Vulgatibacter sp.: one gene and its partner. The protein of the gene in region 1 binds, or shares a complex with, the protein of each later gene. Links are inferred from orthologs where the notes say so. Each region holds a gene or a part of one and is shown in the gene's direction. Other genes may lie near its edges. The genes, in order: accB and accD.

Region 1 (14,090 bases):
GAGGATTCCATGGAGCAGCTGATCGACAAGATTGCCAAGGCGCCCTGGGGCACGAAGATCGGCATCGTGGTGCTCATTGCCGCGGTGACCACCGGCCTCAACTGGTACCTCTTCACCGACGATCTCGAGATGCAGATCGAGCGGACGGAGGAGCAGCGCAAGAAGCTCGAGGGCGACTTCATCGACAAGCAGCAGATCGCCGACAACCTCAACGAGTACCGGCGGCAGAAGGAGCTCCTCGAGCAGAAGCTCGAGGCGGCGCTGCAGGAGCTCCCGCAGGACAAGGCGATCGACGAGCTGCTCCGCCAGATGAACGACGTCGGCGTGAAGGCCGGCCTCGAGATCACGGCGGTCGAGCCGCAGCCCGAGAGCAAGGAGCAGTTCTTCGCCCGGATCCCAGTGAAGATGAAGGTCGCGGGCAACTATCACGAAGTCGCGGTCTTCTTCGACTCGGTTGGCAAGCTCAAGCGCATCGTCAACGTCACAGACATCAAGTTCGCGCAGCCGACCAAGCGCAACGAGAAGATGGTGCTCGCTGCCGAGTTCCAGGCGACGACCTTCCGCTTCCTCAAGCCGGAAGAGATGGCGCCGCCGGCGAAGCCCAAGGGAGCGAAGTGATGCGGAGGCTCGATTTTCTCGCCGTGACGCTCGGCGCCATCGCGCTCGCTGGATGCGAGGACGCGCCGAAGGCCCCGCCGAAGCCCGCGGCCCCTGCTGCGAAGGCCAAGGCGGCGGAGCCCGCAGTCGCTGCCGAGGCGGCTGCTGCGGGTGAGCAGGCGCCGATCGTGGCTGAGTACGTTTATACCCCCATCGGCAAGCGGGATCCCTTCCGGTCCTTCTTCGACTCCTTCGAGCCGGTCGAGCCGCAGCAGAACGTCGACGCGAAGTGCGGGCTGCTCTGCCAGTTCGAGCTCGACCAGCTGCGCCTCGTCGCTGTGGTCTCCGGCGTGGCCAGCCCGCTGGCGATGGTCGAGGATCCGGACGGGCGCGGGCACATGGTCCGGCGGGGCAGCCACGTCGGCAAGCGCAGCGGCCGCATCTCCGACATCCGCCGGGACCGGGTGGTGGTGACGGAGCTGCTGCGCAACAAGCAGGGCCAGATTCTTCCGGTGCAGACCGAGATGCCGCTCCGCTCGCAGGATGGCACTCGGGACAAGCCGAGCAACGAACTGATCGATCTCAGCATGGCGGACGGCCGCTGAGCTTCGGCACGGCGCGCAGGTTGGAAACGGGAGCTTTCGGATGAGCCAGGTCTTCAACAAGGTGGGAGCTGCCGTCGGCGCGGCGGTGCTGCTGCTCGCGGCCGGAGCCGGTGCTGCAGGCGCGCTGGACCCGAACGTGGTCGTCCAGGAGCTGCGGGAGGGCACGGCTGCGAGGCCTGCCCAGCGGCTGGTGGATGCGAAGGTGCGTTCGGTCGGCGGCGGCACGCGGATCGACCTCGTCGCCGATGGCGGAGTCGGTACTTACGAGCTGGTGGAGCTGGCGAATCCGCCGCGCCTCGCCCTCGACCTGCATGGCGTGAAGATTGCGCCACGTTCGGGCAAGTCGCTCGGTGCAGGCTCGATCCGCGGCGTCCGCTACGGCGAGCACGAGGGCAAGGTCCGTGTGGTCATCGACGCCGCTGCCGATGCGCCGATGCCGAAGTATCGGATCGACCGCACGGCGAATGGGCTCGCGGTTCGGTTCGAGGGAGCGGCGGTGGCCGTAGCCCCTGCCGAGGCGCCGAAGGCCGGCCGTGTCGTGGTCCGGGACGTGGCGTTTGCGGGAGAGGGGGCCTCGCAGGTGGTCGGCGTCGAGCTCTCGAAGCTCGCCGGCTACGAGGTCACCCGTCCCGATGCCAACACCGCCGTGCTCACCGTGAAGGGGGCGACGCTCCCCGCGGAGCTGGTGCGCTCCCTCGACACCGCCGCGTTCAACGGCCCGGTGCGCACAGTCTCCTCTTTCGTCGACGCCCGCGATGGCTCGGTGAAGGTGGTGGTCTCCCTCGCGCAGGCTGCCGAGGACAAGGTCTCGGTTCAGGGCTCGAAGCTCAGCTGGTCGTTCGATGCGAGCGCCCTCGCCGAAGTGATCGACGAGTCGGGTAGCGTGATTCGCAGCGCGCCGGTGACCGCCGCTGCGGCGCAGGTTGGGCAGGCGAGCAAGGGACAGTACACCGGCCGCCGCGTCTCCTTCGAGTTCAAGGATATCGACATCCACAATCTGCTCCGCGTGATTGCGGAGGTGTCGAAGCGGAACATCGTCGTTTCGGACGACGTGAAGGGCAAGATCACCGTTCGGCTTCGCAACGTGCCCTGGGACCAGGCTCTCGACCTGGTGCTCAAGACCAAGGGGCTCGGCAAGGAGACCACCGGCAACATCATTCGCATCGCGCCGATGCAGCAACTTGCGGCGGAGCGTGATGCCGCTGCCAAGGCTGCCGAAGCCCGGGAGAACTCCGAGCCACTCAAGGTTCGGATCATCCCGGTAAATTACGCTCTCGCGAAGGACGTCGAAGCCAAGGTCCAGGATCTGCTCACGAAGCGCGGCTCGGTGACGATCGACGACCGGACCAACACACTCATCGTCCGCGATATCCAGGACACCCTCGGCCGTGCCGAGAGTCTGGTGCGCACCCTCGATACCCAGACGCCGCAGGTGCTCATCTCGGCCCGCATCGTCGAGGCCTCCTCGAACTTCAGCCGCGATGTCGGCATCCAGTGGGGTGGAAACCTCACGGCTAGCTCCGCGCTGGGCAACAGCACGGGCCTCGCCTTCCCGGCGGAGGCTTCGGCCCGCGGCGGTGTGCCTGGGGCGTTCGGCGGTGGCTTCGGCGTGCCGACCCAGCCGAACTGGGCCGTCAGCCTCCCCGCTGCGATCGCCGAGAACCAGGGTGGCGGCATCGGCTTCTCCTTCGGCTCTGCAGGCAGCGCCGCGATGCTCAACATGCGGCTCACAGCGCTCGAAACCGAAGGTGTCCTGAAGACGGTTTCCGCTCCGAAGGTCACCACGCTCGACAACAAGGAAGCGATCATCGGGCAGGGCATCTCGATCCCCTTCTCCCAGGTCTCCGCTGCCGGCGTGAACACGGTCTTCGTCGAGGCGAAGCTCGAGCTGAAGGTTACGCCGCACGTGACCTCGGACGGCTCGGTGCTCCTCAAGATCAAGGCGACCAACAACCAGCCGAACGACACCCTCACCGGCGCCAACGGTCAGCCTTCGATCACCAAGCGCGAGGCCGAGACCGAGGTGCTCGTGAAGGACGGCGACACTACGGTCATCGGTGGCATCTACACCCGCAAGACCGCCGAGAACCTCGCCCAGGTCCCCTTCTTCGGCGACATCCCGATCCTTGGGTGGCTCTTCAAGAGCCGCAACGTGGTCGACGATCGCACCGAGCTGCTCATCTTCATCTCGCCGACCATCGTGAACCGTGACGCCTCGGTCGTCGTCGGCAACTGAGTCCCGTACGGAGTCTGCAATGCGGAAGAACCTGATTCGTATCGGTACGGCGCTCGCCGGCTTCATCGCGGCGACCCTCGGCCTTGCGGCCTGCGGCGTCGACAGCAGCCCCTCGATGACCATCGAGGGCTTCCACAGCATCAAGCTGGAGGCGGACGGCTGCACGTTCAACACCGACATTATGAGCACCGGCGGCACGTTCGACGCCGGGGCGTCTGCCCAGGGTGGCGGCGAATTCTTCACCTGGATGCGCATCCACAACTCGATGCAGTCGACCGCTAGCGACGAGGAGTGGGAGGAGCGCCAGGACACCAACTGGATCCAGCTCACCGAGGTTCGCATCCGCTACCAGAACAAGGGTGCGTGGTCCTTCCTCCCGGCGAAGCGCACGATCCCCACCGGCATCGTGATCGACAGCTCGGCTGAGCTCTACAAGTCGGTCGCTCCCTTCGACCAGGCGATGGCGCAGCTGATGATCGACGGCGCGAACGGTGTCGCTTCGCCCATCCCGAACCCGGGTGACTGCGCCGACCTGATCGTCACGATGCAGGCTGCCGGCGTGATGGGCGACGGCAGCGACATCGAGTCGAACGAGATCGACTACACCGTCTCGATCTGCAACCAGGTCGTGGGCTGCCCCGCCGGCTGGATCCCCACGGGCTGCTCCTTCGTCCAGCCCGACGGCTTCACCTGCGAGGAGCCCGAGGCTCCGACCGGCGGCTGATCGCACCACACGCCGTACCCACCACCGCCCGGGCTGCTTGACGCGGCGCCGGGCGGTTCTGTAGCTTGCGCCCGCGTTTGGCGCCGGGAGGGAGCCTGGATGGGGTTTCGCGAGAGCCTCGAAGAGGTGTGCGCAGTCGAGGGTGCGGTCGCTGCCAGCGTGATGGGCTTCGACGGCATCGCCATCGACACCGTGACGCCAGCTGCGCCCAGCGTGGACCTCGAGGCGCTGCTGGTCGAGTACGGCGGCATCCTCTCCCACGTGAAGCAGGCCGCCGAGATCCTCCAGACCGGCAAGGTGAACGAGCTCTCGGTGGGCACCGACCGCCTCACCACGCTCCTACGCCCGATCAACCCCGAGTACTTCCTCGTCCTGGCGATGACGCCGGACGGGAACCACGGGAAAGGTCGCTACCTGCTCCGCGTTAACGCTCCCAGGCTGCAAAACGAGTTTTGATCGGGTAAAGGGCTCAATCCTGCCCGGCAGTCAACCGGCCGGCCCACCGCGCATCCCGCGGGGCCGGCCCTGTAGATCCGAGGAAGCCGCCAAAGGCTCCCCGCACGAGAGGCTCAGATGGCCGACATCATCGATACCAGCGCGTTCCGGAACGGTCTCAAGATCGAGATCGACGATCATCCGTACGAAATCGTCGAGTTCCAGCACGTGAAGCCGGGCAAGGGCGCGGCCTTCGTGCGGACCAAGTACAAGTCGCTGCTGAACGGCAACACCCTCGAGAAGAACTTCCGCTCCGGCGACAAGTTCGTGAAGCCCGACATCGAGGAGAAGTCGATGCAGTTCCTCTACAAGGAGGGCAGCGACTACCACTTCATGGAGCAGAAGACCTTCGAGCAGACCTTCGTTCCCGAGGAGAACCTGGGCGACGCGAAGAACTTCATGAAGGAGAACACCGACGTCCAGATCCTCTTCTACCGGGGCAAGGCGATCGGCGTCTCGGTGCCGAACTCGATGGACCTCAAGATCGTCAAGTGCGACCCGGGCATGAAGGGCGACACGGTCACCGGCGCGATGAAGCCTGCGACCCTGGAGACGGGCTTCGTGGTCAACGTGCCGCTCTTCATCGAAGAGGGCGAGACGATCAAGATCGACACCCGCTCCGGCCAGTACCTCACCCGCGTCACCGGCTGATCAGAAGCCGACGCTGGAAGAGAGAAGGGCGGACCTGCTCGCACCCCGAGCGGCTCCGCCCTTCGTCGTTCCTCCCGCCCGCAAGCTCCCGCCCTCCTGCAGCGCTCCCGCCCGCAAAGCGCACGCCAAGAATGACGCACCGCGTCCCCTAACCCCGCGCCGCGGCTGCGGTTTGCGCAACAAAACGCTGGCGCCCACGGCGTCCCTCCGTAGAATGCGCGCCCTGTAACGACTGCCGGCCGGCGCCCCCGCGCCACGAGGCCGCGTCTCCGCAGGAGGGGACCTTGGACGTCGAAAAGCTCAAAGCGATCGTCGCCGCGCTGGAAGGCACGGAGATCACCCGCTTCGACTACAAAAACGGCGAGGAGCGCCTCCTCATCCGCCGTGGCCACGAGCCGATCTACACCCACGTCGCTGCGCCCACGATGCAGATGGCGACGCCGATGCCCGCGCCTTCCGCCGGCTCGATGCCCTCGAGCCCCGGCATGGCCGCTGCCCCCGGCGCCCCCGCCGCCGCAGAGAAGCCCGCTGCGCCCGGCATCATCGTCACCTCGCCCTTCGTCGGCACCTTCTACCGCTCGCCCTCGCCGGACGCCCCGCCGTTCGTCGACATCGGCCAGTCGGTGCGCAAGGGCCAGGCGCTCTGCATCGTCGAGGCGATGAAGCTGATGAACGAGATCGAGTCGGAGGTCGCCGGCAAGGTGGCCGAGTGCTTCGTCCAGAACGGCCAGCCGGTGGAGTTCGGCGAGCCGCTCTTCCGCATCGAGCCCGCGTAAAAGGCCAAGGGGACCACCCGTGTTCAAGAAGGTCCTGATCGCGAACCGCGGCGAGATCGCGCTTCGCGTGATCCGCGCCTGCCACGAGCTCGGCATCGAGACGGTGGCGGTCCACTCGACCGCGGACGCCGAGTCGCTGCACGTGCGCTTCGCCGACCAGGCGATCTGCATCGGCCCTCCTTCCTCGAAGGAGAGCTACCTGAACGTCCCCGCGGTGCTCTCCGCCGCGGAGATCTCGGGCGCCGACGCGATCCACCCCGGCTACGGCTTCCTCTCGGAGAACGCCGAGTTCGCCGAGGTGGTGCAGAACTGCGGCCTCGCCTGGATCGGACCCAGGCCGGAGATCATCCGGCTGATGGGCAACAAGGTCCGCGCCCGCGAGGCCGCCACCGAGGCGGGCCTGCCGCTGCTCCCGGGCAGCAAGCAGGCGCTCAAGGACGCCAACGAAGCCGTGGAGATGGCGAAGAAGATCGGCTTCCCCGTCATCCTCAAGGCAGCTGCCGGCGGCGGCGGCCGCGGCATGAAGATCGTCCGCGAGCCGGGCATGGTGGCCCAGGCGTTCAACACCGCCTCCGCGGAAGCGGTGGCGGCGTTCGGCGACGGCTCGATGTACATCGAGCGCTACGTCGAGAAGCCGCGGCACATCGAGATCCAGATCGTCGCGGACGAGCACGGCAACGTGGTGCACTTCGGTGAGCGCGAGTGCTCGGTGCAGCGCCGCCACCAGAAGCTGATCGAAGAGGCCACCTCGCCGGCGCTCACCCAGAAGATGCGCGAGAAGATGGGCGAAGTCGCCGTGAAGGCGATGAAGCGCATCAAGTACAACAACGTGGGCACCATCGAGTTCCTGATGGATGAGCACGGTGACTTCTTCTTCATGGAGATGAACACCCGCATCCAGGTGGAGCACCCGGTCACGGAGCAGGTGACGGGGATCGATCTCCTCAAGGAGCAGATCCGCCTCGCCGCCGGCGAGAAGCTCGGGCGCACCCAGAAGGAGATCGAGTTCCGCGGCCATGCGATCGAGTTCCGCATCAACGCCGAGGATCCGGTCACCTTCGCCCCGTCGCCGGGCCGGATCACCGGCTTCCACACGCCGGGCGGGTACGGCGTGCGCTTCGACACGCTGGCCTACGAGCAGTACAAGGTGCAGCCCTACTACGACTCGCTGATCGCCAAGCTCATCTGCACCGGCCGCGATCGCAACGAGGCGATCGATCGGGGCCGCCGCGCCCTGAACGAGCTCGTGGTCGAAGGCATCAAGACGAACGCCGCCTTCCACAAACAGGTGCTCGCCTGGCCGGAGTTCCTCGAGGGCAACTACGACACCCGCATCGTCGAGCGGATCCAGCAGCACGCTTCCCGCAAGCCGATCGAAGAGACGCCCTGAGCCAACGAGCCAAGGGCCAACGAAGCGGCCGGCCGTCCCCCAGCGGGAACGGACCGGCCGCTCTCGTTTCCACCCGGCCCACGGCGCGCCGCACCGCCTGTAGCAAGGCGCACCTACACCGGGAAGATTGGGCGGCTGCCTTCGACCCGCACGCAGGGTCCGGATTGGCCCGCCCGACTTGCCTTGACGGCGCAAAACCCTTCCCTTACGCTTCCAGCCTGCCGCCGCTGCTCAAGGGCGCGCCCAAGCCTTTGAAACCGTTGCCGAATCTGGTCCCCCGGCCGGATGGGGTAGGGGGTACCCCTGGCAAGCGGTTCGCGGCGGCGTGCCTCGCCTCGCAGTCTTCGGCAGGACGGGACTCCGATCGCCGATGGACAAGACGAAGATCACCCAGGTAGCGACGAAGTTCGTCCAAAAGGGCCAATACGACAAGGCCATCGCGGAGTACCGCCGGATCCTCGAGAAGGACCCGCGGGACGTCCGTTCGCTCCTCAAGATCGGCGAGCTCCAGCAGAAGAAGGGCGACAACGACGCCGCGGCCTCGACGCTGCTCGACGTGGCGAAGACCTACGCCACGGACGGCTTCTTCCTGAAGGCGGTGGCGGTCTACAAGCAGGTGCTCAAGCTCGCGCCCGGCCGCGTGGACGTGATCTTGCGCCTCGCCGAGCTCTACCAGCAGCTCGGCCTGATGTCGGACGCGATGGCGCAGCTCCAGGCCGCCGCCGCCCACTACGAGAAGTCGGGCGATCCGAGGGAATCGGCGGAGATCGTCCGGCGCATCATCTCGATGGAGCCGGAGAACGTCGCGCTCCGCCTGCGCCTCGCGGACCTCCTCGCGAAGACGGACAAGTCCGCCGACGCGCTCAAGGAGCTGCGCAGCGCTGCGGAGAAGCTCCGCGGCTCGAGCCGGATCGAGGACTACCTCCGCGTCGGCGAGCGCATCGTCCAGCTCGATCCGAAGGACCAGGATCTGGGCCGCGAGCTGGCCCACGCCTACGTAGCGAAGAACGACATGCGCCGCGCGCTGGAGCGGCTGCAGATCTGCTTCCAGGCGGATCCGAAGAACACCGAGACCCTCGACCTGCTCGCCCGCGCCTTCGTCGGCGTGGGCCAGCGGGCGAAGGCCGCGTCGGTCTACAAGGAGCTCGCCCGGGTCCACCGCGAGCGCGGCCGCGGCGCCGACGAGCAGGCTGCCTGGCGCAAGGTCCTCGAGACGGCGCCGGACGATCCGGAGGCCCGCAGGGCGCTGGGCGGCGGCCCCTCGGCCCCGCCGGTCGCGCCCCCGACGGCCCCAACGGCCCCGACGCAGCGCCCAGCAGCCCCGCCGCGCCTCGAGGTCTCCGCTGCACCGCTGCAGCCCGCCACACCGCCACCTCCGCCGCCGTCCGGCTCCTGGCCGACGGCAGCTGGTCGCGTGCCGGTGGTGCCCCGCGCCGAGCCCTCGCAGCCCCGCCGCGTCGACGTGCCCCGCGCCGAGCCCTCCCAGCCCCGCCGCCTCGAAGGCTCCGCCCCCCGCGAGCTCTCCTGGCCCGCAGGCTCCCGGCCCGAGCCCTCGCAGACGAGCGCCGTCGGCGCCACCTCGCCGCTGGCCAAGCTCCTCACCGAGACCGACGTCTTCGTGAAGTACGGCCTCTCCGACAAGGCCCGGCTCCACCTCCAGCGGATCTTCGCCCTCGATCCCGAGTGCGTCCCCGCCCACGAGAAGGCGGTCACGCTCCTCCGCGGCCGCGATCCCGCAGGCCTCCTCACCTCCCTCGCGGCGCTCGCCCGCCTCTGCGTCCGCAACGGCGAGATCGAGCGCGGCCGCCCGCATTTCGAGGAGCTCCGCTCCCTCGCGCCGACGCACGCCGAGGTGGTGAACCTCGGGCCGATCTACGCCTCCGCCGTCCCGGTGCAGGAGATCGACGACGACCTCATCCTCGCCACCGGCGCGGAATACGGCGAGAACGGCCTCCCCCTCGCGGACGAGCCGCTCCTCCTGCCCATCGACGGCGGCGAGGAGCAGGTGCTCCTCGAGGCCGGCGCCGTCCCCGCCTTCGCCCCGGTGAACGAGGACGCGCTCTTCGCCCTGGCCGGCGCCCCTGCGGACGACGTGGTCGACGAACCGCTCCTGCAGGCGCCCGAAGACGAGCCCCTCGCCACCCGCTCGGCCATCGAGCGGCACGAGGCGGCGCTGGCGCTCCTCGCCCGCGACGAGCGCTCCCACGGCCCCGCGGACGAATCGACGATCGACGTCGAGGTCGTCGGCCCCGAGCAGACCATCGATCTCGTCCTCGATTCGGGCGACGCCCTCGACGACGACGTCACCCGCGCCGCGCCGGACCTCGGCGACGCCGAGGGCCGCACCGAGCTCGCGCTCCTCTCCGTCGCCGGCTCGACCACGCTGGCCCACGACGCGGAGCTCACGCCCTTCGCACCACAGCACGACGGCCCCACCGACGAGATCGACGTCGACGCGATCACGGCGCGGCACGAGGGCCACGACGGCGTGCACACCCCCGGCCTCTCCTCCTGGCCGGCGGAGCCGGGCCTCGCCCCTGAGCCGTCCGCGCGCCCGCGGCAGAACCCCGCCAACCCCTGGCGCGTGGGCGACCGCGAGCTCTCCTCGATCGTCACCGAGCTGGACGAGGCCGAGTTCTACCTGCAGCAGGGCTTCCTCGACGAAGCGGAGGAGCTCTTCCGCGCGGTGGATCGCCGGGTCCCCGGCCACCAGCAGGCCGCTGACCGCCTCGCCGAGATCGCCGCGCGCAGGCGCGAGCAGGAGGCGGAGCTGGACCAGACCCCCGGCGCCGAGGCCACGGTCTTCGATCGCGCCGCCCCGCCGCAGACCTTCACCGGCACGCCGGCCCTGGACGACGCCCTCGCGCAGGGCTCGCTCACGCCGCCGCCGCTCCTCGCCGAAAAAGAGGAGCTCTTCGATCTCGGCGCAGCCCTCGCCGAGGAGCTCGGCGAGGACGAGCCCCTCGCCGCGGTGGAGTCCTTCCAGTACAAGGCCGAGGACGTCCTCGAGGAGTTCAAGGCCGGGGTCGCCCGCACCGTCCGCCCCGAGGACGTGGACACCCACTACAACCTCGCCATCGCCTACAAGGAGATGGGGCTCCTCTCCGACGCCGTCGACACCTTCGAGCTCGCCCTCTCCGGCTGCGAGGGTGAGCCCCGCGCGGTGGACTGCGCCACGATGATCGGCATCTGCCACGGCATGCTCGGGCAGCACGAGCGCGCGGTGGCGGCCTTCGAGAAGGGGCTCGAGGTGCCGGGCCTCCAGCCGGAGACGGAGAAGGCGCTTCACTTCGAGATCGCGCAGGCGTACGAGGCTGCCGGCCAGTTGAATGAAGCCCTCGCCGCCTTCGGCCGCGTCGCGCGAATCGACGGCGCCTTCCGCAACGTGAAGGCGGAGATCGCGCGGCTGGTGGCGGCAGGGGCGGTGCCCAGGCAGATCGAGCCGCCGCCGCCGGTGGACCTCGCAGCCCGCAGGGCCGGTAGCCGCTAGGAGCCCGATGGATCGCAGCGCCGCCACGCCCCTGGACCGCCGGGCGGCGCGTCCCTCCCGCCCGGGCATCATCGGATGCGCTCGCGTGTTGGCACCGCCGGCCCCCCTGTCGCACCTGCAGGGCGATAGCGTTCGGCGCAAGGGCCCGAGAATCTCTCCGAGCCCGCTCCGTCGAACGAGGGGCATGCACCATCCGACTGCTCCCAGGAGGGGCCTGGACCGCCCGCCGTGGTCCGCCGCAACGCCTTGAAGAGCCGCTGGGCCCTCCGCTTCCTGCTCCTCGTCGGCGCCGCAATGGCTGCCGTCTCGCTCGTGTTGCGCACGAGCTGGGCGGGCAACCAGCTCTGCACCACGGCGGCAGGCGTCCTCACCCGCCTCCTCGGGCAGGAGGTCGCCCTCGAGCGCTGCGAGCTGGAGCCGCTCGCCTCGACGCTGGTGGTGGAGGGGATCCGCGTCGGCGGCGGCACGGACGAGCGCCCGGTCTTCTCGGCCAGGCGCCTGCTCGTCGACCTGGCGCCCCTCGCCTTCGGCCGCAGCCTCGGCATCGAGCGGGTGGAGATCGACGAGCCGGTGCTGGACCTCACCCTGCGCCCGGGCGAGGACGACGCCCCCGACGACGACGAGCCGGCAAACGAGGGCTGCCTCGACATCCTCCGCCGCGTGCACGTGGACGAGCTCGAGATCCGCGACGCCAGCGCCAACCTCGTCCTCCCGGACGGCTCGGCGGCGGTGGTGGAGCAGCTGGGGCTCGAGGTGCAGCGCACCCGCCGCAGCTACGACGCGAAGCTCGCCCTCACCGGCGCCTCCTTCACCACCGGCGAGACCCGGATCCCGGTGGACGCGCTGCAGGCCGAGGTCCGCCTCGACACCGATCTCGAGCGGCTCGGCGTCCGCAGCCTCGACCTCGAGGGCGCCGGCACCACCGCGTCGGTGCGCGGCAGCCTCGCCAACCTCTGCCAGCCGGAACTCGCCCTCGAGGCGACGATCGAGGCGGCGCTGCCCACCCTGGCCGCCGCCTTCGCCCCGGGGATGGAGAACGTGGCGGGCGCCGCGACGATCCGCGCCACGGCGAAGGGCAGGGCCGCAGGCCCGAAGCTCGCCGCCGCGATCGACCTCCGCGACGTCGCCTTCGAGGAATTCGACCTCGGCGACATCGACCTCCAGGCCTCCGCCGCCCTGGCGGAGAAGCGCATCAGCCTGGACGCGCTCACCTGGCCGGTCGGCGCAGGCAAGGCGATCGTCACCGGCGAGATCCTCCTCGAGGAGAACCTCCCGGCCCGCGTCGACGTGCGCACCGAGCAGCTCAAATTCGAGGAGCTCCTCGCGCGCCTGCCGGTGAAGAACACGCCGGTGCAGATGACGATCGACTCGGAGCACCACCTCGAGGGCCAGCTCGCCGGCGGCCTCGTGCTCCAGGGCCACAGCCTCCTCTTCATCAACGGCTTCCGCGTCCGCAACGTCCCCTGGCACCAGAGCGGCGGCCGCACCATCGTCGAGATCCCGAGCACCGCCACCCTCGACACGAAGGTGCGGCTCACCCCCGCCGGCATCTCCCTCGATCCGGCGCGGGCCACCTACGGCAAGGGCACCGAGCTCCTCTTCAACAGCACCCTCGGCTTCTCCCAGGACGACGGCATCTGGATCCGCGTGCGCGCGCCGCACTTCGACATCGCCCACATCCGCTCCCACGTCGCGGGGATCCCGCTGGGCGGCGCGGGCGAGATCAACGCGATCGTCGACGGGCCCTACTCGAACCCGCTCATCGAGGGCGATCTCGATCTCCAGGAGACGAAGCTCTTCTCCGCGCAGCTCGGCCACGTCCGCTCCCACGTGCGCTCGCTTCCCGGCGAGGGGTTCATCGATTTCCAGACCTTCACCGGCAGCCGCGGCGTCACCACCTACGACGCCACGGCGCAGCTCCTCCTCGGCGACGGCGATCCCCACTTGAAGGCGAACCTCTCGCTCCGCGAGGGCGGGCGCCTCGGCGATCTCTTCGACGCCACCGCAGGTTTGGTCTCGCCGCTCGCGTGGCTGCGCGATCAGCTCGACGGCACCGTCGCCTCCGCCACCGCCGCGGTGGAGGGGCCGCTCCCGAACATCCAGGCGCAGGGCGAGATCCGCGCCCGCGCCGTCACCTTCATGGATCGCCCCTTCGACACGCTCGCGGCGAAGCTCAGCGTGCCGGACATCTCCCGCCTCCTCCTCGAGGAGGTGCAGGTCACCCGAGGCGGCGGCAGCGCGGATGGCAGCGGCGCGATCCTCTTCCCGAAGGACGGCGAGCCCGGCGTCGACGTGGCCCTCGCCGCGAAAAAGCTCCCCCTGCGCGATCTGATGGGCTCCTTCGGCGAGTGGGCGGACCTGCAGGGCGAGGTGGGCGCCCGCGGCACCATCCGCGGCCCGATCGCGCACCTCGACATCGGCGGCGAGCTCTTCGCGGAGGAGGTCTCGGCGAAGGGAGTGAGGCTCCGCCCCACGCGCCTCTCCCTCGAGACCCAGGGCGATCAGGTGGTGCTCCGCGGGCCGGTCGCCGGTGCGGGCACGGTCTCCGGCGTGGTGCGCCTCGACGACGGCCTGCCCTTCGAGGCGACGCTGCAGCTCGACGTGCCCCGCGTCGATCGCTTCCTCCCCGAGGAGATGCGCATCGGCGGCCAGGTCCGCGGCGCCGCCTCCGCCTCCGGCACCCTCGCCTCGATCACCGACGCGAAGGGGACCATCGACCTCGAGCGCCTGGCGCTCCTCCTCGCCGACTACCGCCTCGAGAGCCAGGGGCGCACCACCCTGCAATTCGACGCCGGCGCCTTCGTCCTGCCCGCGCTCCGGCTCCGCGGCGAGAACACCGAGCTCTTCCTCGCCGGCACCCGCTCGGCCCGCGGCGCCCTCGACCTCCAGGCGCAGGGCAACTTCGACGCCCGCATCCTCGACTCGCTGGTGCCGCAGATCGAGCACGCCAACGGCCTCGTGGAGATCAAGGCAGCGGTCACGGGCACCGGCGAGCGGCCGGTGCTGGTGGGTTCCGCGGACGTGAGCCGCGGCGCCTTCCGGGTGAAGGCCCTGCCGATCCAGGTGCAGCGCCTCTCGGGCAAGCTCGCCTTCTCGCAGAACCAGGTGGTGGTGGAGGACGCGACC
Region 2 (14,290 bases), on another replicon or contig:
CCGCCGATGATGCTCAAGGTGGCGCAGCCGGGCCTGAGCGCCGGCGCTCGCGCCCTGGCTGGCGCCCGCAGGATCCCCGCGCTCGTGCTGGTCGTGCTGGCCCTCGTCGCCGGCGGCGGCGCGGCAGCCTGGGCCCTCGTTCCCCGCGGGCATGCCGACACGCTCGAGGAGGCTCTCGCCGCTGGCCGCGTCGACGAGGCGAAGACCATCGCCGAGGCGTGGCTCGCGAAGGAGCCCACCGATCCCCAGGCATTGGCCTACCGGGGCAGGGCCCTCGCCTTCGCCGGGCAGCTGGACGAGGCCTACGCGGCGCTGGGCAAGGCGCTGGAGCGCGAGCCGGATCTCGCCAGGGTCGAGGGCGTCGCCAGGGCCGCGGTGCGCACCCTCGATCGCAGGGAGGCGGACCGCTCGCTGGTGATCGAGCACCGCACCGCGGCGATGGAGCGGGCGCTCCTCGAGGCGACGCGCTCGATCCGCTACTGGGAGCGCTGGCACGCGGCGCGGACGCTGGAGAAGCTCGGCCACGGCAGCCGGATCGACTGGGTCGAGGTCTACCTCCTCGACGCCCAGCACGCAGGCTCCTGCGGCACGCGCATGCGCGCGGCGCGGGAGCTGGCGAAGCTCGGCGACCCGCGGGCGGTTGAGCCGCTGCTGCAGGTGCGCGGGACGAAACATCCCGAGTGGGCCTGCAACCTCGATCAGGTGATCGACCAGGCCGTGGCGCAGCTCCGGGGCGATTGAGGTCGCGCGATGCGGCGGTGTCCTCCCGTCACGCCGGAAAGGCGAACGCTGGCGCCGTCTTCTTCGGGCGTGCCCGCCGCCAACCCTTCTCGAGGAGCCAGCTGGCCGGCGCGGTCACCGGTGGACTGCCGTCGTCGAAGGTCCGCCACCACGCCGTCTCGTCGCCGAGCTGCTCGTGCGAGACGGCGAAGCGATCCACGTAGCGCGCGACTGTGCGCCCCTGCCGCTCGGCGTGGATGCGCGTGTTGCCGAGGACGTAGTCGATCGCGTTGCGGGCCTCAGTCGGCGAGCCAAGTGCGTGTGCGTGGAAGCGATCGGCGAAGACCTTGCCGGCGCGGCCCATCAGCCGGTTGAGCCCGCGCGCGATCCGCACGCCGAGGCCCTGCATCGCGCTCGAGAGCGCCTGCGTCCCGTTCGCCTCGACGATGAGATGGAGGTGGTTGCCCTGCACCGAGAAGTGCGTGATCCGCGCGCCGAAGCGCGCGACCGCAGGACGGAAGGCGCGGAGGAGCACGCGGAAGCTCCGCTTCGACTGCATGCTCCAGACGTGGTCGAGCACCCGCCAGGTGACGAGCACGGGGTGGTCCTCGCCGAGCACGGGACGGCGGCGGTGCTTCACCTGCGGCCGCGGTGCGACGCGCTTGCGCCCCGCGCCCTCCCGCTCCCCGCCATGCGTGAAGCGTTTCTTCAGCGGAAGGTCCTGCTGGCCCTTCTTCCGGCTCCGCCGCCGCTTCGCTCCGAGCATCCGTGCCATCACCGCCCCCACGGTTGAATAGGCATAGAATCCCATACCGCTCGATCTACGAATAGACCCCGGCTGGGTCAGCAATCGGGGGGCGAACCGGCAAGATGGAGGACGAATCGGCCCATCGACACGCGGCCCAGCGGCATGAGACGACTCCGCCCTGCCGGGTGCCGGTCGGCAGCTTTCGGCGGCTCCGCCGCCGGCACACCGGCCGGCGGCGCTCGTTTCGCCCCCGCGCCCCGCTCAGCCCGGCACGATCAGCGGCGCAGCGAACCGCGCCTCCACCGCGTCGAAGCCCTCCGCATTCACCTGCGGGCCCAGCTCGCCTTCGAGGCGCGCCAGCGCCGCGTCGGCGAAGAAGCGCGGGGCGTCGCCGCCGCCGGTGCGCTCCTGCCAGCGCTCGAGCGCCGTGCTGCGGAACGCAGGCAGGAGCCTCCCGTCCTCGTCGAAGATCGCGCGCAGCGCGTCGCCGAGGCGGGCCGCCGGGAGCGGCTCGAAGGCCCAGGGCAGGCCGATCGCCTCCCGCGCCGCGGCGGTAGCGAAGAGCTCGCCCCATCGCACCCGGGCCAGGCCCGCCTCGCCCCAGGCGGCGACGACGTGGGGGGCGGCGGCGTCGGTCTGCAGCCCCGCCTGCGCGAAGCCCTGTGCCACCGCCTCGATCCGCTCGAGGGCGGCGCATCCGCGCTGGAGATCGGCGAGGGTCGCGAAGGGACGCTCCCGCTGCGGCGCCGCAGGCCCGTCGAGGCCGCCATGGTAGCGGGGCCGCCGCCGCAGCAGCGCGGCGAGGGCCTCCGCATCCGGCATCTCGGGCAGCGGCAGCACCGCACCGGGCAGCCGGATCGGCAGGGCCTTCACCATCTTCTCCGCCCGCCACTTCAGCTCCAGCGTGCGGGTGAAGCCTGCCTGGAAGATCTTCTTCGGCGCCACGGTGGCGAGCAGGGCGGAGGCCTGCACCGGATCCTCGCCGCCGGCGAGATCGGCGAGGCCGAGCGCCAGCGTCTCGCGCACCGCGCGGACCTGCTCGTGGACCGCGTCGAGATCGCTCACGTCGATCCGGTCGGCGACGATGGCGGCATTGAGCACCGCGAGGATCTGCAGCTGCAGGGCGTCGCGCGCGTCGTCGGGGACGAGGCCCATCGCGCGGTCGAGGAGGGATCCGCGCTCGAACTCGGCGAGGAAGAAGCCCGGGGCACTCGCCGGCGCGCCGCCCGGCGGCGGCAGCGCCTGCTTGCGATCGAGCCGCGCGTAGAGCGACACCGCCTCCTCGGGCGAGGGGAAGCCGAGGTCCGCCATGCGGGCGTTGCGCCAGCGGTAGGCGGTCTCGGAGAGCTCGCTCTCCAGCTCCCAGCGCACGGCGTAGAGCATCCGCGCCGCCTTGAAGGGATCGTCGGCGTAGAGCTCCTGGATCACGCGGCGGGCGGCGGCGTACTCCACGCCCTCCTCGTTGTAGACGAGCATGAAGCGGCCCTCGACCGTGCGCTCGATGGTGCCGTCGACGTCGTCGCCGGGCTCCCCCTCCTCCTCGAGATCGAAGATCTGGACGATGCCGCGCAAGAGCAGCTCGAGCACCTCGATGTCGAGCACGGCGAGCTTCTCGCGGTAGGCGTCGTCGTCCTCGCCGCGGGCGAGGCGCACCCAGAGGAGCAGCTCGCTGGTGTCGAGGGTGTCACCCTTCCAGGCGTCGAGATCGACGAAGGCGCGGAACTGCTCGGGGGAGGCGAGCTGCACCAGCGGGCCCGCGTCGCTCTTCCCGATCTCCTGCACCGCGAAGTACAGGTCCTCGGCGGGAAGGGAGCGCACCAGACCCTGCGGATCGGCCGCGTCGTAGACGACGTCGAGCTTCTTCTTGCCGCGGGCCCGGGCGAGGGCGGCCCGCTCCGCCCGCATCCACTGGCGGGAGAGCAGCGAGGTGTTTTCGGCCACGGTCTACCTCTCGGAATTTCGCCGTAGGGTCGGGGCCGGGCAGGCCCCTTCGGCAACGGCGAAGCAGGTGGTGCGGTCGGCGCTGCAGCCCGGCGCGCAGGCGACGAGACCGTCCGCACGGAGGCTGCACGTCGGCGGCGCGCAGACCTCGCCGCAGGCGTCGCCGGCGACGACGAAGCTGGTACAGGCCTGGCCGCCCTGTTCCACCGCCAGGCCCTGGCAGGTGGTGGTGCCCGCTTCCGAATCGATCACGCAGCGTTCGGGCGGGCAGGGCGCCGCCTCGCTCACCAGGGTGCGGGCGGTGGCTGCGAGATCGCAGACCGGCGGCCCGTTCGGTTCCGGGCCGAGGGAACCTTCGTCGTCCTCGCTCACGCCGCAGCCGGCGGCGAGCAGGAGGAGAACGAGGGACGAGCGGATCGGGATCATCGACGCACCAACGACCAGCGGCCGGAGGCGGCGGGCGCTTGCCCGACCACGACCGGCCGAAGGTTGGCGATTGCTCGCGAAGAAAAAGGACGGGCGGGAGGTACGGGGACGAGGCGACCCGACGTCACCCCGCGGTCTCTGGCCCCGAATGGCCTCCCGGCCCGCCCAACGGTCTCGCGCCGCCCACGAAAGGTGGCGCCAAAAACCGTGAACCGGCTCAGCCGGCCTTCTCGATCTTGTTCGCCTTCAGGCAGCGGGTGCAGATACGCACACGCATCGGGCGGCCGCCGACGTTCGCCTTCACCCGCTGGAGGTTCGGCAGCGACCGGCGCTTGCTCTTGTTGTTCGCGTGGGAAACGTTGTTTCCTACGAGCGGACCCTTGTCGCAGATCTCACAACGGCGCGCCATCTCAGACTCCATACATCGGGACGCCATCCCGGCGGCCCGGAAATCATCACGCCCACCCAGTCACCCGGGGGGCTTCAGGAAGGCGCGGAAGGTAACAGAAAAATCGTATCGATCAAGCGCTGTGAAGAAACGCTGCCGAATTTCGGGGGATTCCCTCGGAAACCCCGGCGAAACATGGATCAAACGCTCTTTTTCTCGCGGCCCGTGATCGCCTGGATCGCCTGCGCGAGGCGCCTGCCCGCGAGAAATGCCCCTTCGAGGCCGAGGCCCGGCAGCAGCTCCGGCCCGCCGAGGAGCACCCCGGGAAGCGCCGTGCGGGGCGAGACGCCCTCGAAGCCGAAGGGGCGCTCGCCCGCCAGCTCGTAGCGGGCGGGGTGGCTGGGCGGCGTCGCCTCGTGGCGGACGTGGCGCCGGTGGAAGGGGAGGACCTCCTCGAGGATCGCCTCGAGGGCGTCGCCCCCAGCGGTGGAGAGGGCGGTGAGGATCTGCAGCGAGGGATCCTCCTTGCCGTCGCTCCGCAGGGCGGGGCGCTGCTCGAGGAGCACCTCGCCGCCGCCGAATCCAGCGACCACGGCGAGGGGGCCGAGGCCCGGCGGCAGACCTTGCGCCGCGAGCACGATCGAGCGGAGGTGGAGGGGCGTCGCGGTCGCAGCTTCCGCCTGGGCCGCGAGCTTGTCGCGCCTGCGGCTCTCCGGGAGCAGCGCGACGAGCTCGCTCGCAGGTAGCGCCGCGATAAGGGTGCGGGCGCGCCAGAGCTCGCCCTTGATCTGCAGGCCGGCGAAGCGGCTGCCTTCCAGGGCGATCTCGTCGACCTTCGCCACCAGGGCGTCGCCGCGGCGGGCGCGGACATGGCCCACCAGATGCGCGGCGAGGCCGCCCTCGGGGAGCCGGTGGAAACCGTGGAGCAGCGGCGCGGTGGCGCGGGCGAAGGCCACCGCGTTGGGCGGCGAGGCGTCCGCTGCGGTGAAGTGGTGGAGGGCGAGGAGCGCCGCCTCCATCGGCCCGGCGCCGTCGAGGACGAGGGGCGCCTCGAGGAGCGTGCGATTGGAGCGGCGGTGGCGCCAGGAGGCGAAGCGCTCCCCGAGGCCCTGGGGGAGGAGCGGGCCGCCCACCGCCGGGGCGAACTCCTCCACCGAGGCGGCGAGGCGGGCGAGGGCGCCGGCCACACCGGCGGCCTCGCCGCCGAAGGCCCGCTGCAGCTCGCGCTCCTCGCGGAGCTCGAGGCGGGCCCTGGGCAGCACGACCTGGGCGGAGATGGGCTGGAGCGAGCGGTTCACCACCGCGGCGAGGCTGAGCTCGTCGAGGCTCTCGCGGAGCGCCGGCAGGATCTTCGTCGCCGGGAGGAGCTCCGGCGCGAGGGGCAGGCGGAAGCCGCCCGACTCGTAGCTGCCGGGAGCGGTGGGCGCCACGTGGAGCACGCGCAGCCCCCGCTGCGCGAGGAGCGCCGCCGCCACCACGCCGGGGAGCGCGCCGCCGAGGACCGCCACGTCGTAGAGCTGGGTGGGCCTGGCACTCATGCGCGCGCCGGTACCTGGAGGAAGGCGTCGGGATCCCCGGGCGGCAGCTCGAGGTGGACGCGCCGCCCCTCGAGGCGGACGCGCCCTTCGGCGAAGAGGCCGACCACCCAGGGGAGGAGCCGGTGCTCCTGCCGCTGGATCCGCGCGTGGAGGCTCGTTTCGTCGTCGGTTGCGAGGATCGGCACCGCGACCTGGGCGACGATCGGGCCGGTGTCCGTCCCCTCGTCGACGAGGTGGACGGTGCAGCCGGTGATCCGTGCGCCGGCATCGAGCGCCTGCTTGTGCGAGGCGACGCCGGGGAAGGCGGGGAGCAGCGAGGGATGGACGTTGAGCAGGCGCCCGTGCCAGCTGCGCACGAAGGCGGCGCTCAGGATCCGCATGAAGCCGGCGAGGACCACCAGCTCCACCCCGTGCTTCTCCAGCGCCGCCGACACCTCGGCGTCGAAGGCCTCGCGCGAGGCGTGGGTCCGGTGCGGGATGCAGACGGTGGGGATGCCTGCCGCCTCCGCGCGCTGCAGGGCGAGGGCGCCGGGCACGTTGCAGATCACCACGGCGATTTCGGCGCGGACCGCGCCGGCGCCGATCGAGTCGATCAGCGCGGCGAGGTTGGTTCCGCTTCCGGAGGCGAGGACGCCGACGCGCAACATGGGGCGCACCCTACCACTGCTCGGGGCGCTTGCTCACGCGATGTGCAGGACGTCGCAGGTGGCCTCGCCTTCGCCCTGCTCGATCACGCCGATCCGGCGGGCGTCGATGCCGCGGTCCTGCAGGAGCTCGAGCGCCTTGGCCTCGTCGCCTGCGGGCACCACCACGGTGAAGCCGATGCCGAGGTTGAAGGTCTGGAGCATGTCGTCCCAGGGCACGTCGCCGCCCTGGCGGATGAGGCCGAAGATCGCCGGGATCTCCCAGGTGCGGGCGTCCAGCGTCGCCTTCGTGCCGTCGGGGAGGGTGCGGGGCAGGTTGCCCGGGAGGCCGCCGCCGGTGATGTGGCTCATCGCGCGCACGTCGACGCCGGCCTTGCGCAGGGCGAGGGCGTCCTTCACGTAGATCTTCGTGGGGGCGAGGAGCACCTCGCCCAGCGTCCTGCCGCCGAGCTCCGCCGGCTGCTCGTCCAGCGAGCGGCCCTCGTGCTCGAGCAGCACCTTGCGGGCGAGCGAGTAGCCGTTGGAGTGGAGGCCGGAGGAGGGCAGGCCGATGACCACGTCGCCAGGCGTGACGCGCTTGCCGTCGACCAGCTCGCTCTTCTCCACGATGCCGACGCAGAAGCCGGCGAGGTCGTACTCGCCCGGTGCGTAGAAGCCCGGGAGCTCCGCGGTCTCGCCGCCCACCAACGCAGCGCCGGCGAGCTCGCAGCCCATGGCGATGCCGGTGACCACGTCGGCAGCCTGGTCGGAGGAGAGCTTGCCGGTGCCGAAGTAGTCGAGGAAGAAGAGCGCCTCGGCGCCGGTGCAGGCCACGTCGTTGACGCACATGGCCACCAGATCCTGGCCGATGGTGTCGTGGCGGTTGGCGAGGAAGGCGACTTTGAGCTTGGTGCCCACGCCGTCGGTGCCCGAGACGAGGATGGGCTCGCGGTAGCCGGTGGGGAGGGCGACGAGGCTGGCGAAGCCGCCGATCCCCGCCATCACCTCGGGGCGCATGGTGCGCTTCGCGGCGGGCTTGATCCGCTCGACCAGGCGATCGCCCTCTTCGATGTCGACGCCGCTGTCCTTGTAGGTGATGGCCATGTGCCCTCCAGGCGGGAAGGCGGCGGCTGTTAGCAGAGGGGCGAGGGGGATTCAAGGGACGCCGTCACCGCCAGGCGCCCCGGCCTGTCGTCCGCAGCCGCGCCACCCGCTCCTCGGTGGGCGGGTGGGTGGAGAAGAGGGCGTTGAGGCCCCGGCGCGAGAGCGGGTTGACCATCCAGAGCGAGGCGGTGGCCGGGTGGCGATCGTCGGGGAAGCGGCGGGCGCCGTTCTCCAGCTTCTGGAGCGCGTCGGCCAGCGCGTCGGGGTCGCCGGTGAGGGCGCCGCCGGAGCCGTCGGCGCCGTATTCGCGCGAGCGCGAGACCGCGAACTGGAGCAGCATCGCGGCGAAGGGGGCCACGATCGCCATCGCCAGCAGGTAGAGGCCGCCGCCCTGCCGCTCGTCCCTGCCGGCGCCGAGGATCGCGCCCCAGCGCACGATCGCCGCCAGCGAGACGATCATGCCGGCGAGCGTCGCCGCCACGGTGGAGACGAGGGTGTCACGGTTCTTCACGTGGGAGAGCTCGTGGGCCAGCACCCCCTCGAGCTCCCGGCGATCGAGGAGGCGCAGGATCCCCGTGGTCACCGCCACCGCCGCGTGCTCGGGGTTGCGGCCGGTGGCGAAGGCGTTCGGCGCCGGGCTCTCCACCAGGTAGATCGGCGGCGCCGGGATCTCCGCCTTGCGGGCGAGGCGCTCGACCATCTCGTGGATCTCGGGGGCCTGCTCCCGGGGCAGCGGCTGCGCCCGGTAGGCCTTGAGCGCGATCTTGTCGCTGAACCAATAGGAGACGCCGTTCATCACCAGGGCGAAGATCGCGGCGAGGAGCAGGCCCTGCGAGCCGCCGAGGAGCTGCCCGATCACCAGCACCAGGGCCGTCATCCCGGCGAGGAGCACGCCGGTCTTCAGCCAATTGGCCAGGCCGCGGCTCGGCCCCCTGCCACCGCGGCGCGCACCGCTCCATTCCATCGTTCGCGTCGCCATCCCCTATCGATGGGGACGGGGCGCGCCGATCGCACGGCGACCGGCGCGGTGCGGATTCGGCTTCGCGCCTGTTGCCTGCAGGCGCTGCAGGTGCGAACAGAGCGGCGAAAGGAGAAGGGCGGGGCGCGTCGCCTTGCCCCGCGACCCAATGAACGAGAGAGCAAGCGAGCGTGGCACGAGCGGGAAGGTGATCGTCGGGTCGATCGCCCTGGTGGTCGTCGTGGCGGTGGCCGTCCTGGTCTTCTTCCGCAACACCCGCGACGAGCAGGCGCTGCTGCAGATGGATCCGGAGCGGCGGGCGCAGCTCTATGCAAAGGAGCTCGGCAGGTTCCGGGAGCTCTGCGCCTCGGAGCCGCCGGTGGAATCGCCGAGCAATTGCCAGGAGGCAGCCCGGCTCCTCGGGGCGTTTCCGGAGTGCGACGCGAGCTGCCGCGAGACGATCGAGCGCGCCCGGCAGCAGCTCCCGCGCTGAGCTGCGGCCTCGCGCCTACGGACATCGGGCGACATGCGAGTCGCCGTACGCCACGCCGCTACAACAGGGTGGATTGTCGATCCGCGCGCGGAAGCATTCGCCGTCCGCGATACCGCAGCCCATCGTCGGCTCGCCCTTCGGCTCACCGCCCTCGGCGAGGGCAACACAGACGTGCACGTATTCGCGGTCGGTGATCGTCGTCCAGGGCTCGGTACAAAGCTCGTCCAGCAGCGACGGCGCGCTCCAACACACCATCGACTGCTGCCAGCCCTCCGGGACACAGAAGGTCTCGGCGCCGTATGGTCCGGGGACCTCCGCCGGCAGTGGGAAGCAGTCGTCACGCGCTTCTGCTTCTGCCTCTGCCTCTCCTTCTGCTGCCGTGGTGCCGCACGCGTAGACGAGCAAGAGGATGAGAGGCAACAGCCTGCCTAGCATACGTGTCTCCTTCGTTCGATGAGGGCGCAAGGTCGAACTTCTCGACGACCGCTACTCGCAGATCCACAGCGGGACCGTCGAACCGTTCCAGGTGAAGGAGATCCCGTTCGCCTCTCCGGCGACGAAACCGGGCAGCGCCGCTGCTCCTCCGCAGCGCTGCAAGTCACGCCAGTCCGGTGCTCGGAACTGCGTGCCGTCGGGACAGGTGATGGTGAGCGCCTCGCCGGTCCGCGCCGAGCTGAAGGTGCCGCGATCGGTCTCGATGACGAGCTCCGTCGCGCTGGCCCCGACGTCCGCGCAGAGCGCGTCGCTCGGATGGAGTACGCGGAAGGCCCAGCTTTCCACCTCGACAGCGTTGCCGGGCACCGTCGCATCGAACTCGACCTTCGTGCCTGCGGCGAAGGAGCAGCTGGTGCGCTCCGCATCGAAGATGCCGACCTCCCCGTGGCTCGGCCCGCAGGCGCTGGTCGTCATCGCCGTGTCCTTCCAGCAGTTGTCGCCAGCAAGCCAGGCGCAATCGAGCGTCGCAGCTTCGCCACCGCCGCCACTCCCTCCGCCGCCTGCACCACCGGACGCGTGCTCGGCGCCCTCGTCGTCGCCGCCTCCGCAGGCTGCGACCAGGGTCGCGAGAATCACCGCGCCAACGAACCTCGAGTGCATCGTCTTCTCCCTGTGTACTCGAATCGTACACGATTTTCCCTGCGGGAGAGGACGGCGGCCTACCGCTGCGGCGATGAACGCGGAACACCCGCCGGCCCACGTGCCAGCGAGGCGGCAGCAGCGAGCAGCCCCGCCCCGGCGCCGAGCAGCGCGGCGATCTGCATGCCGTGCGCAGCGCCGGCGCCGTTCGCCGGCTCGGCCCCAGCCGCCACGAAGGCAGCGGCGCCGATGGCGTTGCCGACCAGCATGCCGGTGACGCGCACGGTGGCGAGGAGCCCGCCTGCGGTGCCGAGGCGGTCCGCGGGCACCGAGCCCATCAGCGCCGTGTTGTTCGGCGACTGGAACGTGCCCACCGCGAGGCCGATGCCGCCGAGGCAGGCGGCGATCCCCAGCGGCCCCGTCCGCTCGGCCACGAGCCCCAGCACGAGGAGCGCCCCCGCGGCGAGGAGGGCGCCGGTGGTGGCGATCCAGCGGGTGGAGCCGCTGCGATCCACCGCCGCCCCGGAGATCGGCGAGACGAGGGCCAGCGTCACCGGCAGCGCGGTGAGCACGAGGCCCATCTGGCGCGTGTCCAGCCCCTGCGCCTGGGTCAGGTAGAAGGGCATCACCAGGTTGACCGCGCCGACGGTAATGAAGACGAGCAGGCCGGCGAGGGCGCTGCCGGTGAAGACGCGGTTGCGGAAGAGGGAGAGATCGATCACCGGCGCCGGGTGGCGCCGCTCGACCTGCACGAAGGCGATGCCGCACACGAGCGCGGCGAGGCCCAGCCCGAGGACCGCAGGGGCGAGGAAGCCTTCCCGGCCGCCGAGGGAGAGGGCGAGGGTGAGCGCGCCGAGGCAGAAGGCGAGGAGCACCGATCCCGCCACGTCGAATCGCTTCGTGCCGCTGCTCCCGCGCCCCGGCACCGCCCGGAGGACGACCACCGCCGCCAGCACGGCGAGCGGCACGTTGGGCAGGAAGATCCAGCGCCACGAGAGCGCGTCGATGACGAAGCCGCCGATGGCGGGCCCCGCTGCCAGGCCCGCGCTCACCGCGAGGCCCACCCAGCCCAGCACCCGGCCGCGCTGCGAGAGCGGGAAGACCTCGATCAGGATCGCCGGCCCGGCGGCGTTCATCATCGCGCCGCCGATCCCCTGCACCACCCGGGCGCCGACCAGGAAGGGGAGGGAGGTGGCCGCGGCGCAGGCGGCGCTGGCGAGGGCGAAGATCCCCAGCCCCACCGCGTAGACCCGGCCCCGGCCGACCAGATCGGAGATCCGACCGGCATTGAGCAATAGGCCCGCGAGTGCGAGGAGGTAGGCGAGGACGACCCACTCCACCAGCCCCAGACCCGCAGCGAATTCGTCGGCGAGGGTCGGCAGCGCCACGTTGACCACGCTGGCGTCCAGCGTGGACATGAAGGTGCCCACCGCCACGGCGGCGAAGGCGACGTGGCGATGGGGGTGGCCTTTGTCGTCCATTGGATGGCGAGGAGCCGAGCCTTTTCGCGGGAACGATGCAATCGGATTCACCCCACGTTGATCTTTGGAGGGAGCGTCTGCAATCTCCCCGGGCAAACGCCGCCACGCGAGGGTCACATGTCGGGCGAGGATCAGCTGTTTCAGCGGTACGGCCGCGTTTTTCCTGCAGGTTCGGTGCTCTTCCGCGAGGATGAGCCCGGCGGGGAGATGTTCGTCATCCAATCCGGCGTGGTCCGGATCACCCGCCGCTCCCGGGGCAAGGAGAAGCTTTTGGCCACCCTGGGGCCGGGCGAGTTCTTCGGCGAGATGTCGATCATCTCCAGCAGGCCGCGCACCGCCTCCGCCGAGGTGGTCACCGAGGCCCGGATGCTCGTCATCGACGCGAAGACCTTCGACGCGATGGTCCGCAGCAACGTCGAGATCGCGGTGCGGCTGATCAAGAAGTTCGCCGAGCGGCTCGCCGAGGCGGACGCGCAGATCGAGAACCTCCTCCTCCGCGACGCTTCGAGCCGGGTGGTCCACCACTTCGCGCGGCTGGTCGCGACCCAGGGACGCCAGAGCCCCGACGGGACCCACGTGCAGGTCAACGTGGCCACGCTTCCCTCGCTCCTCGGGATCGAGCCGGACCAGGTCGACGACGTCCTCGCCAAGATGGGCCGCGCCCGGATCTGCCTTCCTGCGGATGGGGGCTACGTGGTGCCGAAGCCCGAGCAGCTCCACGACTTCCTCGACTTCCTCGAGAAGCGCGAGCGCTACGCCGGCCTGGCCTGAAGGCGCCTGACGCGGCGCGTCGCCCTCCCTTCGCAAAGCATGTAGGTTGACGCGCCGCAGATTGCCCCCGCCCGCCAGACGGTGTAGAGACGCGCGCCTATGGCATGGTTCCGCAAGGAGAAGCCCAAGGTCGCCGCGCCCGCCGTGGACATGCGCACCCGCCCCAGCCGGATGGAAGGGCTGTGGGCGAAGTGCGAGGGGTGCGGCGAGATCCTCTACCGGCAGGAGTTCGAGAAGAACTTCAACGTCTGCCTGGTGTGTGGTCATCACGCGGTGCTGCCGGCGCGCCGGCGGCTGGAGCTCGTTCTCGACGAGGGGTCGTTCGAGGAGATGGATCGCGGCCTCGCGCCGAAGGATCCGCTCCAGTTCAGCGATTCGAAGAAGTACAAGGATCGCGCGAAGGCCACCTTCAAGGCGATCGGCGAGCGGGACGCGTTCATCTCCGGCGTCGGCCGCATCGACGGGCAGCTCGTCTCGGTGGGCACCTTCAACTTCGCCTTCATGGGCGGGTCGATGGGCTCGGTCGTGGGCGAGAAGGTCACCCGCGTCTTCGAGCGCGCCATCGACCGCAACTGCCCGGCGATCGTCTTCTCCGCCTCCGGCGGCGCCCGCATGCAGGAGGGCATCTTCTCCCTCATGCAGATGGGCAAGACCTCCGCGGCGATCGCGCGCTTCCGCCAGATCGGCAAGCCCTACGTCAGCGTGATGCTCCACCCCACCACCGGCGGCGTGGCGGCGTCGTTCTCCTGGCTGGGCGACGTGATCCTCGCCGAGCCCAAGGCGCTGATCGGCTTCGCGGGCCCCCGCGTGATCGAGCAGACCATCCGGCAGAAGCTCCCCGAGGGCTTCCAGCGCTCGGAATTCCTGCTCGAGCACGGGATGATCGACAAGATCGTCGCCCGGCGCGAGATGAAGGAGCAGCTCTCGCGGATCATCGGCCTCCTCGGCTGACGCCCGCGCGCGCGTTCCGCATGGAGTGCACCTGCTGCGGCGCCTGCTGCGTCGCACCCGACATCGCCGCTCTCGACAAGCCCCTCGGCGTGCGCTGCCCGCACCTGACCGAGGGGAACCTCTGCGGCATCTACGAGAACCGCCCGCAGATCTGCAGGGACTACGCCGCCGATCGCCTCTGCGAGGAGATCGCGGCGCCGACCCTCGACGAGCGGGTCGCCCGCTACCTGGCGGCCTTCGGCTTCGAGGAGGAGGCAGCGCGCAACCGCGCCGCCGGCGTCACCTCGATGCGCAGCGCGCGGCTCAAGGTGGTGGCGTGAGCGCGGCGGAGGCCTTTCTCGCGGCGCTGCCGCAGAGCTCGATCCGCCTCGGCCTCGAGCGCGTCGCCGCCGCCTGCACCGCGCTCGGCATGCCGCAGGGCCGCTACCCCGCGATCCTCGTCGCCGGCACCAACGGCAAGGGTTCGACCTGCGCCTTTCTCGCGCGGGCGCTCCAGGCTGCGGGCCTTCGCGTCGGGCTCTACACCAGCCCGCATCTCGTCTCCTGCAGGGAGCGGATCCGCGTGGACGGGGCGCCGATCGCCGCGGCCGATCTCGACGCGGCGGTGGAGCGGCTCCGCGCCGCCTATGTGCCTGCACGCGAGGCGGGCCATCCCGATGCGCTCAGCTACTTCGAGGCGATGACCGTCCTCGCCTTCGACCACTTCGCGCGGGCGGGGATCGACGTGGCGGTGCTCGAGGTGGGCCTGGGCGGGCGGCTCGACGCCACCAACGTGCCCGGCACCGATCTGCGGGCGACGGTGGTGACCAGGCTCGGCCTCGACCACGTCGAGTGGCTCGGCCCCACCCTCGAGGCGATCGCCGCGGAGAAGGCGGGGATCGCCCGGCCCGACGTGCCCTTGATCAGCGCGCCGCAGGCGCCCGCCGCGGCGGCGGTGCTGCGCCGCGAGGCGGGGGAGCGGGGCGCGCCGCTGGTCGCGGTCGGCAGCGACGTCACCCTCGTGCCCGGTGCGGATGGTCTCGAATACGAGGGGCGAAGCTGGCGGATCGAGGGAATCTCCCTGGGCCTGCGCGG

The links.
Region 2: the proteins of accB (region 1) and accD are in contact, whole or in part, in a solved structure (PDB 8UXZ), measured with the Escherichia coli proteins. The link is inferred for Vulgatibacter sp. from one-to-one orthologs.

The regions. Positions count from the first base shown.
Region 1 is NZ_JAWLCN010000001.1:682,472-696,561, forward strand. Bases 4,619-7,338 are described here. They hold accB (acetyl-CoA carboxylase biotin carboxyl carrier protein), read left to right. Parts: upstream 4,619-5,592; coding sequence 5,593-6,084; downstream 6,085-7,338. Other genes in these bases: efp (elongation factor P), read left to right, coding at 4,736-5,308; accC (acetyl-CoA carboxylase biotin carboxylase subunit), read left to right, coding at 6,104-7,338. Also shown: ACESMR_RS03130 (type 4a pilus biogenesis protein PilO), read left to right, coding at 10-618; ACESMR_RS03135 (pilus assembly protein PilP), read left to right, coding at 618-1,202; type IV pilus secretin PilQ, read left to right, coding at 1,243-3,438; ACESMR_RS03145 (hypothetical protein), read left to right, coding at 3,458-4,162; ACESMR_RS03150 (roadblock/LC7 domain-containing protein), read left to right, coding at 4,262-4,618; more of accC, read left to right, coding at 7,339-7,474; ACESMR_RS03170 (tetratricopeptide repeat protein), read left to right, coding at 7,845-10,964; ACESMR_RS03175 (translocation/assembly module TamB domain-containing protein), read left to right, coding at 11,193-14,090. UniProt on the Escherichia coli protein: This protein is a component of the acetyl coenzyme A carboxylase complex; first, biotin carboxylase catalyzes the carboxylation of the carrier protein and then the transcarboxylase transfers the carboxyl group to form malonyl-CoA.
Region 2 is NZ_JAWLCN010000002.1:797,680-811,969, reverse strand. The notes cover bases 11,371-14,290. They hold accD (acetyl-CoA carboxylase, carboxyltransferase subunit beta), read left to right. Parts: upstream 11,371-12,364; coding sequence 12,365-13,216; downstream 13,217-14,290. Other genes in these bases: ACESMR_RS07295 (bifunctional folylpolyglutamate synthase/dihydrofolate synthase), read left to right, coding at 13,533-14,290; ACESMR_RS07300 (YkgJ family cysteine cluster protein), read left to right, coding at 13,237-13,536; ACESMR_RS07310 (Crp/Fnr family transcriptional regulator), read left to right, coding at 11,612-12,265; ACESMR_RS07315 (DHA2 family efflux MFS transporter permease subunit), read right to left, coding at 11,371-11,494. In the rest of the region: ACESMR_RS07375 (protein kinase domain-containing protein), read left to right, coding at 1-741; ACESMR_RS07370 (transposase), read right to left, coding at 770-1,495; ACESMR_RS07365 (DUF6178 family protein), read right to left, coding at 1,730-3,409; ACESMR_RS07360 (hypothetical protein), read right to left, coding at 3,413-3,835; rpmB (50S ribosomal protein L28), read right to left, coding at 4,053-4,244; ACESMR_RS07350 (hypothetical protein), read right to left, coding at 4,424-5,761; purN (phosphoribosylglycinamide formyltransferase), read right to left, coding at 5,758-6,408; purM (phosphoribosylformylglycinamidine cyclo-ligase), read right to left, coding at 6,442-7,488; ACESMR_RS07335 (zinc metalloprotease HtpX), read right to left, coding at 7,553-8,452; ACESMR_RS07330 (hypothetical protein), read left to right, coding at 8,655-8,939; ACESMR_RS07325 (hypothetical protein), read right to left, coding at 8,955-9,359; ACESMR_RS07320 (hypothetical protein), read right to left, coding at 9,426-10,034; more of ACESMR_RS07315, read right to left, coding at 10,094-11,370.